One region of the Bacillus sp. UNC322MFChir4.1 genome, then DNA from elsewhere that is predicted to be linked to it. Evidence: predicted binding sites of a transcription regulator. Region 1 holds the regulator's gene; each other region holds the start of a gene.
The links. The regulator Rex, encoded in region 1, represses fermentation and respiration genes when NADH is low (regulators of the CRP and FNR family bind a similar motif). The targets are predictions, from matches to a motif close to TTGTGAAATATTTCACAA.

Region 1 (3,289 bases):
AGTGGAAAGAAGCGGATTTTGTATCGCCGATTGGTTTGTCCAGAAGTTCCATACGATCTAATTGTTTTCGGCGACTTTGCGCCCGTTTTGTTGTGGAAGCACGAGTGATATTTTTTTGGACAAATTCTTGTAATTTTGTTACTTCTTCTTGTTGCTTCTCATAACGTTTCATCTCTTGTTCATATAGGGACGCTTTAAGATCTAAGTATCTACTGTAGTTTCCTGTGTACTTTCGACTTTGTTTATTGGAAATCTCATAGACCTGCGTGACAAGTCTGTCTAGAAAGTACCGATCGTGTGAAACGATTAAAATAGCACCAGGATAACCTTGTAAATATTGCTCAAGCCACGTTAATGTCTCGATGTCTAAATGGTTGGTTGGCTCATCGAGAATAAGCAAATCTGGTTTCGTCAATAATAGCTTACCAAGGGCTAAGCGAGTTTTTTGTCCACCGCTTAGTGTTGAGATTGTTGTTTTGTGTGTTTCAGGAGGAAAACCAAGCCCGCTTAAAACAGAGCGAATATCAGCTTCGTATTGATAGCCACCTTCATTTTTATAATTTAATTGTAGGCGATCATATTCTGCTAACAATTTTTCATAAATGGTTCCATTTGTGAAATTTTCTTCTTTTCCCATTTCTTGCTCTAGTCTGCGGAGTTCTTTCTCCATACGTTGTAAGTGAAGAAATACCGTTAGCATTTCATCCCAAATCGTTAACGATGTTTCAAGACCGGTATGCTGTGCTAAGTAACCGATAGATACATCTTTCGGCTTTATAATTTCGCCGCCGTCATGGGATAATTCTCCGGCAATAATTTTTAATAATGTAGACTTTCCAGCGCCATTACGCCCGACAAGTGCAATGCGATCACGCGTCTGTACTTCTAACTTAATGTTTGAAAGAATCACTTCAGCCGCGAATAGCTTGGAAAGATTATTCACTTGTAGTAAAATCAATGTTTTCACCTCAAATATTTTCTTAACTTTGCCATGATTATATTTCTCAATCATACTAAAAATAGTGTATAGTTGAACATAAATAGAGAAATTCTCTCTCTATTATACAAGGAAAACTATCAATGCTAAACTTCCGTACATGTTTCAATCACTTGAACAGATAGGAAGAGAGGAGGGGGTTGCATGGAGCAGCCTAAAATTCCGCAGGCAACTGCCAAAAGATTGCCTCTATACTATCGATTTATCCAAAACCTATCGTTATCTGGTAAGCAACGCGTATCATCAGCAGAATTAAGCGAAGCAGTGAAGGTGGATTCAGCGACAATTCGAAGAGACTTTTCATATTTTGGAGCATTAGGGAAAAAGGGATATGGCTATAATGTAAATTATTTATTGTCGTTTTTCCGCGAAACACTTGATCAAGACGATGTAACACGCGTAGCGTTAATAGGGGTAGGTAATTTAGGTACAGCTTTCTTACATTACAATTTTACGAAAAATAATAATACAAAAATTGAGATGGCGTTTGACGTTGATGAAGAGAAAGTTGGAAAAGAAATCGGCGGGATTCCAGTATATCATCTGGATGAATTAGAAGAGAGACTATCCGGTGATATAAAAGTGGCAATATTAACAGTGCCTGCTTCTGTTGCGCAAGCTGTAGCAGATCGCTTATCGCATACGAGCATACAAGGTGTTTTAAACTTTACACCTGCTAGGTTAAATTTATCAGAACATATTCGAATTCATCATATTGATTTAGCAGTAGAATTACAAACGCTCGTGTACTTTTTAAAAAATTATCCACAATAAAAACGCAGGAAATTCCTGCGTTTTTATTATTTCTTCTTACTATCTTTTTTCGCTTTAGAAAAAAGAATGCGAAGTGCAAAATTAAAATCAATTGTTGCCATTATAGCAAGTAGTATTGTGTAAAAGTTCCAAATTGTATCTTTTACACTTGTAATTGCTAAGTATGTAAAAATACACCCTAGAAGAAAATACAAAGTTGCCATAACAAATGGTGAATTTCGCATGTTTAAAATCCTCCGATGAATCCTTGCAGTTTTTCAGCTTTTTCTAGATAGGGACGAAGTACGAATGTAATTAACATAACATTTGTATTCATCATAACATGAGCCATAATTGGTACAATAATTCGTTTTGTTTGTACGTATAAAAATGAAAAAACAAGCCCCATGGAAATATACACTAATAAATGTGTAGGGTCAAAATGAATGATAGCAAATATAAGCGAACTTATGATTGCTGCGATAAAGAAGTTATATCGTTTATATAGTGTGCCAAATAGAATTTTTCTAAATACAATCTCCTCAAGAATAGGGGCAAATATAGATGAAACAATCATAAATAATGGCACAGCTCTTATAATGCCGATAATGTTTTGTGTATTTTCAGATTCCGCTTTAATTTTAAAAACTTGTGTTTCAATTGTGCCAGCAATGACCTGGGCAAATAAGGCAAGGAAAACTCCTAAAATAATCCACCCTATCGTAGCGGGGAGATTTGTTTTTCCGCGATTCCATTTTTCAGATTCTGTATCATTACGTAGTAACACAAGGATGATAATAAGAGCGATAAAGAAGCTTATCAGCCCCCAATGTGCAGTAGCTAGTTGGATTTTTTCATCAAGGGTCCGGTGCCCATTATTGTATACTCCGCTTTTTAGAAGAATCAATCCTCCAACTATACCTGATAATTGCATCAAAATATATGTAACAATAACCCACCAATATTGTCTCTTCAATTCCATAACTCCTTTTTGGATTTTTTGTAAAGAAAAAGGAAAATGCTCTATCCATAGAGAAAACAACTTATGGCATCTTTCTTATTGTAACATAGGTGAAGATGAAAAAAAGATGGAATCTCTATCATATGAAAGTTAGCAAACGACATAAAACCTCCTTTCTTTTAGAGGAGGACGAGGGCATCAAGTGGTCATTATATGTCGAAAAAGAAAAATAGATTTATATATCAATGTATCTTCCTTTGTGTAATTATTAAGTAGGGTATAAATGCTTTGGAACAAGTGGGAGAGGGGCTAGGATAGTTTTCCGAAAAATTACGATTTTTTCACTTGCAAAAGAAAATGAGATTCTTTATTATAATAAGTGTGTTAGCACTCGGAGTATCAGAGTGCTAATAAATATAAAATTTACATAATAAATTGAGGAGGTTGTTGTTCATGCTAAAGCCGTTAGGTGATCGCGTTATTATTGAACTTGTTCAAGCAGAAGAAAAAACAGCAAGTGGCATTGTGCTACCAGACACTGCAAAAGAAAAACCACAAGAAGGTAAAGTAGTGGCGGT
Region 2 (3,289 bases), on a different contig from region 1:
GCTGACGGAGCATTTATAATAAGACGACATGCTTTCATACGTAGTCCAAACTGTTTTTGTACTTCTTTATTTGTAGAATGAATGACAGCAGAATGCCCTAATCCGCCAAGCTCTAACATATTTTCACAATGCTGTAATCCATCTTCTAATGAACTCGCTTTTATACAAGCTAATACTGGACTTAATTTTTCACGAGATAACGGATAAGCTGCACCGACTCCTTTAATTTCAGCTACAATCATCTTTGTATCTTCAGGCACTGTAATCCCTGCTAATGCTGCAATGTAATGTGCGGATTTCCCAACAATATCACTATTTACTGCACATGTATTCTCATTAATAACAAGCTTCTCTAATTTTTTTCGTTCCTCTTCTGTCACAAAGTAACAATTATTTGCGATCATTTCTTGTTTCACATCATTATAGATTTCTTTGTCCACAATAATCGCTTGTTCAGAAGCACAAATCATACCGTTATCAAACGTTTTCGATAAAATCACATCATTTACAGCACGTTTCACGTTCGCTGATTTTTCCATATAGCATGGAACGTTACCTGGTCCTACTCCTAGAGCTGGTTTACCAGTAGAATATGCTGATTTCACCATGCCTGCTCCTCCAGTTGCTAAAACAAGCGCTACACCTTCATGATTCATTAATTGTTTTGTTGCCTCAACAGAAGGCTTTTCAACCCATTGAATACAGTTCTCTGGTGCACCAGCTTTCACTGCAGCATCGTACACTGTTTTTGCAGCTGCGATAGAACATTGCTGCGCTGAAGGGTGGAATGCAAAAATAATTGGGTTTCTCGTTTTTATCGCAATAATTGCTTTAAACATCGTTGTTGATGTTGGATTTGTTACTGGCGTTACCCCAGCAACTACACCGACCGGCTCTGCAATTTCTATTACTTCCTCATGTGGATCCTCACGAATAATCCCCACTGTTTTATCATTTTTTATACTATTCCAAATATATTCAGTTGCGAAAATATTTTTAATACATTTATCCTCATACACACCGCGGCCCGTTTCTTCAACAGCCATTTTCGCAAGCGGCATATGTTGATCCACACCCGCAAGTGCCATTTCATGTACAATTTTATCAATTTGTTCCTGTGTAAAACCTTCTAATGCATGTAAAGCTTTTTGACCTTTCTTTACTAACGTCTCAATCATTCCTGTAACTTCTTGCATTTCATTTACAACTTTCTCTTTGACTACCATGTAATTTCCTCCTATTCTGCTGTTGGACTCATAAAGTCCCTTGGGGTCCAAATATGTCCCTATTAGCTTAAAAAAATAGAACTACCTTTTCTACATGAATTTTTTATTATTTGTGAAATGTTTCACATGATTATGTGTGAAGCATCTCTCTTTATATTTTTACTATACACTAGATATTTATATATGTGTGTGTCTAATTTGTGAAAAGTTTCACAAACTTAAAAGGTCGCATTACAAAGCTTGAAAAATAGAATAACAAACACTACTTCTATATAAATCTGGTTTAATGTTTCAACATATAAACCACGGAATCCAGATTATACCATCACTTTCACTTGCTTGCTCTTTTGTTTAAAATCATGGCATGTTGTAGGAAAAGGCCCTGACCGCTCCTATGCACGGCCAGATGCTCTCATCCTCCTATAAAAAGAAAAAGGTTTTTATGTCGTTTGTTAACTTATATACATATAGTGCTTGTTCCCTTATGCTAACGCTCGTGCTAAATCTTCAATTAAATCTTCTCCGTCTTCAATTCCAACTGAAATACGAATTAATGTATCTGTAATTCCTAGTTCCGCACGGCGCTCTGCTGGAATAGAAGCATGTGTCATTTGCGAAGGAATAGAAATTAAGCTTTCTACTGCTCCTAAACTTTCAGCAAGTGTAAAATATTGTACTTTTTCAAGTATAGTGTTTAATGTTTCTTGACTATCTACATCAAATGAAATAATTGCACCGAAGCCATTTGCTTGTTCTGCTGCTAAGTCATGGTTATGGTGAGTGCTAAGTCCTGGATAATACACTTTATTTACTTTCGGATGATTTTGTAAAAACTCAGCAATTGCACGAGCATTTACTTCATGCTCTTCCATACGCACTCCTAATGTTTTTAAACCACGTAGTAATAAAAAGCTATCTTGTGGTCCTAAAATACCACCTGTTGAGTTTTGTACAAAGTGAAGATCTTCTGCTAACTCTGCGTTATTTACAGCTACTACCCCAGCAACAACATCACTATGACCGCCTAAATATTTTGTTGCACTATGAAGGACAATATCTGCACCAAGTGAAATTGGTGTTTGCCAATACGGTGTCATAAATGTATTATCAACAATTGTTAATAAGCCTCGTTCTTTAGCAAGTGCTGCAATTTGTTTCATATCCGTAATTTTTAAAAGCGGATTTGTCGGTGTTTCAATATAGATAGCCTTTGTATTTGGAAGAATCGCTTCTTTTACTTCTTCTAAGTTTGTTGTATCAACAAATGTATGTTCAATACCAAAGCGATTTAATACTTTCGACATGATGCGGTACGTTCCACCGTATACATCATCCGTAAAAACAACGTGATCTCCTTTAGAGAAAAGCATCATTACTGCTGTAATTGCTGCCATACCTGATCCAAATGCAAATCCTGCATGAGCATTTTCAAGAACAGCAATTGTTTCTTCAAGAGCTGAACGAGTCGGATTTCCAGTACGTGAATATTCATACCCTTTATGATTTCCTACCCCTTCTTGTTTGTACGTACTCGTTTGATAAATCGGTACCGTTACCGATCCAGTTAAGGGTTCTCCGATATGAATACCATGAATTAACTTTGTTTTTGTTCTCATTTTATTCCCATCCTTTGTATATGTTCTTACTCAAATAGCGTTCGCTGCTATCTGGGAAAATTGTTACAATGTTTGTTCCTGGCTTTGCTTTCTCAGCTTCTAATAAGCTTGCATGTAGTGCTGCCCCCGAAGAACTGCCAACGAGGAGCCCTTCTTTTTGCGCCAGTTGTTTCACAAGAGAAAAAGCATCACGATCCGAAATCGTATGAATATCATCAAAATATGTTGGATTAAGAAATGGTGGTATAAACTCAAGCCCAATTCCTTCTGTCTCATGAGAACCAGCTTCGCCACCATTTAAAATAGAGCCTTCTGGTTCAACAATGACTGTTTTAATTTGTTGATTTTGCTCTTTCAAATATGACGCTGTCCCCATAAAGGTTCCGCCGGTTCCAGCACCAGCGACAAATATATCAATATGTCCATCTAGTGCCTCCCACAGTTCAG
Region 3 (3,289 bases), on a different contig from region 1:
TCCCATGGAAAGGTCAGTACTTAGTACTTTAATGATGCCGCCTATACCTAAAATTGGTGCATAGAAGACGATTCGAAGCATCATCACCATCAGTGTTTGCACTTGCTGGATATCATTTGTACTTCTTGTGATTAACGAGGCAGTAGAAAACTTATCAAACTCAGCATTCGAGAAATTTGTCACTTTCCGGAACACTTTCTTTCGCAAATCTCTGCCAAGCCCAGCTGATACTTTTGCTGCCAGTAAACTCACGATCACGGTAGCTGCCATACTTACTAATGATAAAAGCAGCATTTTCCCGCCAGAAGTAAGAATATAATTGGATTGAAGTTTATCTGTATCGATACCAATCTTTTTATATTCATTCTCAATGAATGAAACAGCCGCCTGTGTTACCATGCTGCCTGGCATCTTTTTAAACTTTTCATCCGCTTTTTCTTTCATCGCATCGATTTGATCTTGAGGGAGTTTCGCAATGACTGTGAAAGGATCTGTATTTGGCGGAAGCTTCATTTCTGTTTTGCTGTCATTACCGCCTTTTTCAATTCCTTGTGTTATTAACATCGGTTTCCCAAAGATATCATTCAGTTCACTGATTGTATTTTTATCCGTTGTATGTAGCTTATAAAGTGGTTCTTTATCAAGCTTTGGATAATCTTTTAAGTCATTTTTCAGTTCACTTCGGGAAAGATTGTTCTTATCTAACAGAACATAGTTGTCAGTTACTGTTTTCTTCTCTTTGTCATTCATAAAGAGCGTAAGTTTATCCATCTCACTTTTACGAATAACTTCAGGTACTGCGTTTTCGACACCTTTTTGTTGAATCCCTACATTGACAATGTTAGACATGTAGTCTGGCAGTGATAGATCGCATACTGCCTGCACAGTTAAAAGACATACAACCGCAATGATGGAAGTAACAAATGGTTTTAAATGTTTGATGATCTTTAACATTCAATGCATCTCTCCATTTTCCGTTTCTAATTTTGAATTTTTTCTTTTTTCTTCAGTTTACTCGCTCTTTATCTATTTTCGAACACAGATTAATTTTATGACTACATTAAGAGGTAATGCAAATTTTAGAGCTTAAAATATAAAGATAAATTGAAAACTTGAGGAGAGAGGATTTGGTCATGCGTGTTGATTAACGAAAAATAGATAGTTCTCTCTCGCCGTGCAAGTTCACTGAAAAGGGATGAGAAAGAAGTTGGTGAAGAACCCCCACTGATTAAGGTTTCACTTTATAACGACAATTTCATACGTGATGTATCTCACAACATAAATGGCTATATAACTTTACAATGAGGATATAAATTGATAGGAGGGTTTAATTGTGATTAACCGTGATTTTAACAAAAATCCATTTATTGTGATATGGGAGTTAACGAGAGCATGCCAATTAAAATGTCTTCATTGTCGTGCGGAAGCTCAGTATCATCGTCATCCTCTTGAGCTAACATTTGAAGAAGGTAAAAAATTAATTGATGATATATATGAAATGAATAATCCGATGCTTGTTTTTACTGGGGGTGATCCGTTAATGCGCCCGGACGTATATGATATTGCGGATTATGCGATAAAAAAAGGTGTTCGAGTATCTATGACACCAAGTGCTACTCCAAATGTTACGAAAGAAACAATTCAAAAAGCAGAAGAAGTAGGGCTTGCAAGATGGGCATTTAGTTTAGATGGGCCAACAGCTGAAATACATGATCATTTTAGGGGAACAGAGGGATCATTTGAATTAACAATGAATGCGATTCGTTATTTGCATGAATTGAAAATTCCTATTCAAATTAATACGGTTATTTCTACTTATAATGTGAATGTACTTGAAGATATGGCAAAGTTAGTAGAGGAATTAGAGTGTGTGCTTTGGAGTGTATTTTTCTTAGTTCCAACTGGGCGCGGCAAGGAAACAGATATGATTTCACCAGCCGAGCATGAAAGAGTATTCCAATGGCTATATCAATTAAGTAAAAAGGTTTCTTTTGATATTAAAACAACGGCTGCTCAGCACTACAGACGCGTTGTTATTCAACAAAAAATGAGAGAGAATAAAAAAGCAAATCAGGCTATTCAATATCAAGATGTATTGATGAATGGAATGACGGGGCAAATTGATGGACTTGGTCGTGCTCCAAAAGGGGTAAATGATGGAAATGGCTTTGTATTTATCTCTCATATTGGAGATGTGTATCCAAGTGGGTTATTACCTATCAAAGCCGGGAATGTTCGAACAACACCACTAGCTGATATTTATCGAAACTCTCCGATCTTCCAAGACTTGCGTAACCCGGACAAGTATAAAGGAAAGTGTGGGGTTTGTGAGTTCCGATATGTTTGCGGAGGATCTCGTTCTAGAGCCTTTGCGATGACTGGAGATTACATGGAAAGTGAACCTTTCTGTGTATACATTCCAAAAGCATTACGAAAACAGAAACAAAACGTATAAAAATGGGACATGAGTACTTTTTACTCACGTCCCATTTTTTGAATGAGCATTTAGAGGGAAGTAAAACATATTGAAATCCTATTAATAGCCCCTTATAAACCCCTACCAAGCCCCTTGCAAGTAATAAATCATTACAAAAACAAAAGAATTACTGCTACAAGAATCTTAAAAAAACAAAAACAAAAAAACTACTACAAGAATTTAAAAAATAAAAACAAAAGAACTACTACTACAAGAATTTCAAAAAAAATAAAAATCAAATTACCAAATTCCCGCTTTTCTCCTTATATATAGTAAGGAACAGCATTTTAAAAACGGGAGGAATATAGATGGCGGTATATCGAAATGTGCAGGTGAATTTTTGGCAAGATGAGTTTGTGCTCGACTTAACGCCGGAGGAACGCTATTTTTACATATATTTGCTGACATGTTCGAAAACGACGCAGTGCGGAATGTATCCGTTGCCACAGCGTTTAGCAGAGATGGAAACGGGCTACAACAGGGAGACTGTTGATAAATTGTTGCAGCGGTTTATCGAATATGGAAAGATCTTATACGATGCGAAAACGAAGGAGTTATATATCATAAATTGGCTTCGTTATAACCCAATTACAAATCCGAACGTTGAGAAATGTGTACTTCGGGAGTTAAAGACTGTGAAAAGTAAACAATTTGTTCAGATGTTTCTTCAAAAGTGCTTGGAGGAAGAGATGAATATTCCGCTGTTGGTAGCGCATTTCGGTATTCCGGTTGAAACGCCAGAAGAAGAGCCTGAAAGCTGCGGGGCAGAGAAGGAAATAGAACCGGGCACGAATGTATTTGCGTTTTATGAAC

Region 2: adhE (bifunctional acetaldehyde-CoA/alcohol dehydrogenase) is a predicted target of Rex. The motif match lies at 1,337-1,354, and genes of this name have one in related genera.
Region 3: BR72_RS23945 (TIGR04053 family radical SAM/SPASM domain-containing protein) is a predicted target of Rex. The motif match lies at 1,260-1,277, and genes of this name have one in related genera.

The regions. Positions count from the first base shown of each region.
Region 1 covers NZ_JQKQ01000052.1:4,608-7,896, forward strand. The annotation lists gene BR72_RS16370 (ABC-F family ATP-binding cassette domain-containing protein) at 1-958, opposite strand, end outside; gene BR72_RS16375 (redox-sensing transcriptional repressor Rex) at 1,142-1,771, shown strand; gene BR72_RS16380 (YdiK family protein) at 1,798-1,995, opposite strand; gene BR72_RS16385 (CPBP family intramembrane glutamic endopeptidase) at 1,998-2,726, opposite strand; gene groES (co-chaperone GroES) at 3,165-3,289, shown strand, end outside.
Region 2 covers NZ_JQKQ01000040.1:8,183-11,471, forward strand. The annotation lists gene adhE (bifunctional acetaldehyde-CoA/alcohol dehydrogenase) at 1-1,226, opposite strand, end outside; gene BR72_RS14920 (bifunctional cystathionine gamma-lyase/homocysteine desulfhydrase) at 1,709-2,842, opposite strand; gene BR72_RS14925 (O-acetylserine dependent cystathionine beta-synthase) at 2,844-3,289, opposite strand, start outside.
Region 3 covers NZ_KN050814.1:53,847-57,135, reverse strand. The annotation lists gene BR72_RS23950 (ABC transporter ATP-binding protein) at 1-954, opposite strand, end outside; gene BR72_RS23945 (TIGR04053 family radical SAM/SPASM domain-containing protein) at 1,334-2,455, shown strand; gene BR72_RS23940 (DnaD domain-containing protein) at 2,785-3,289, shown strand, end outside.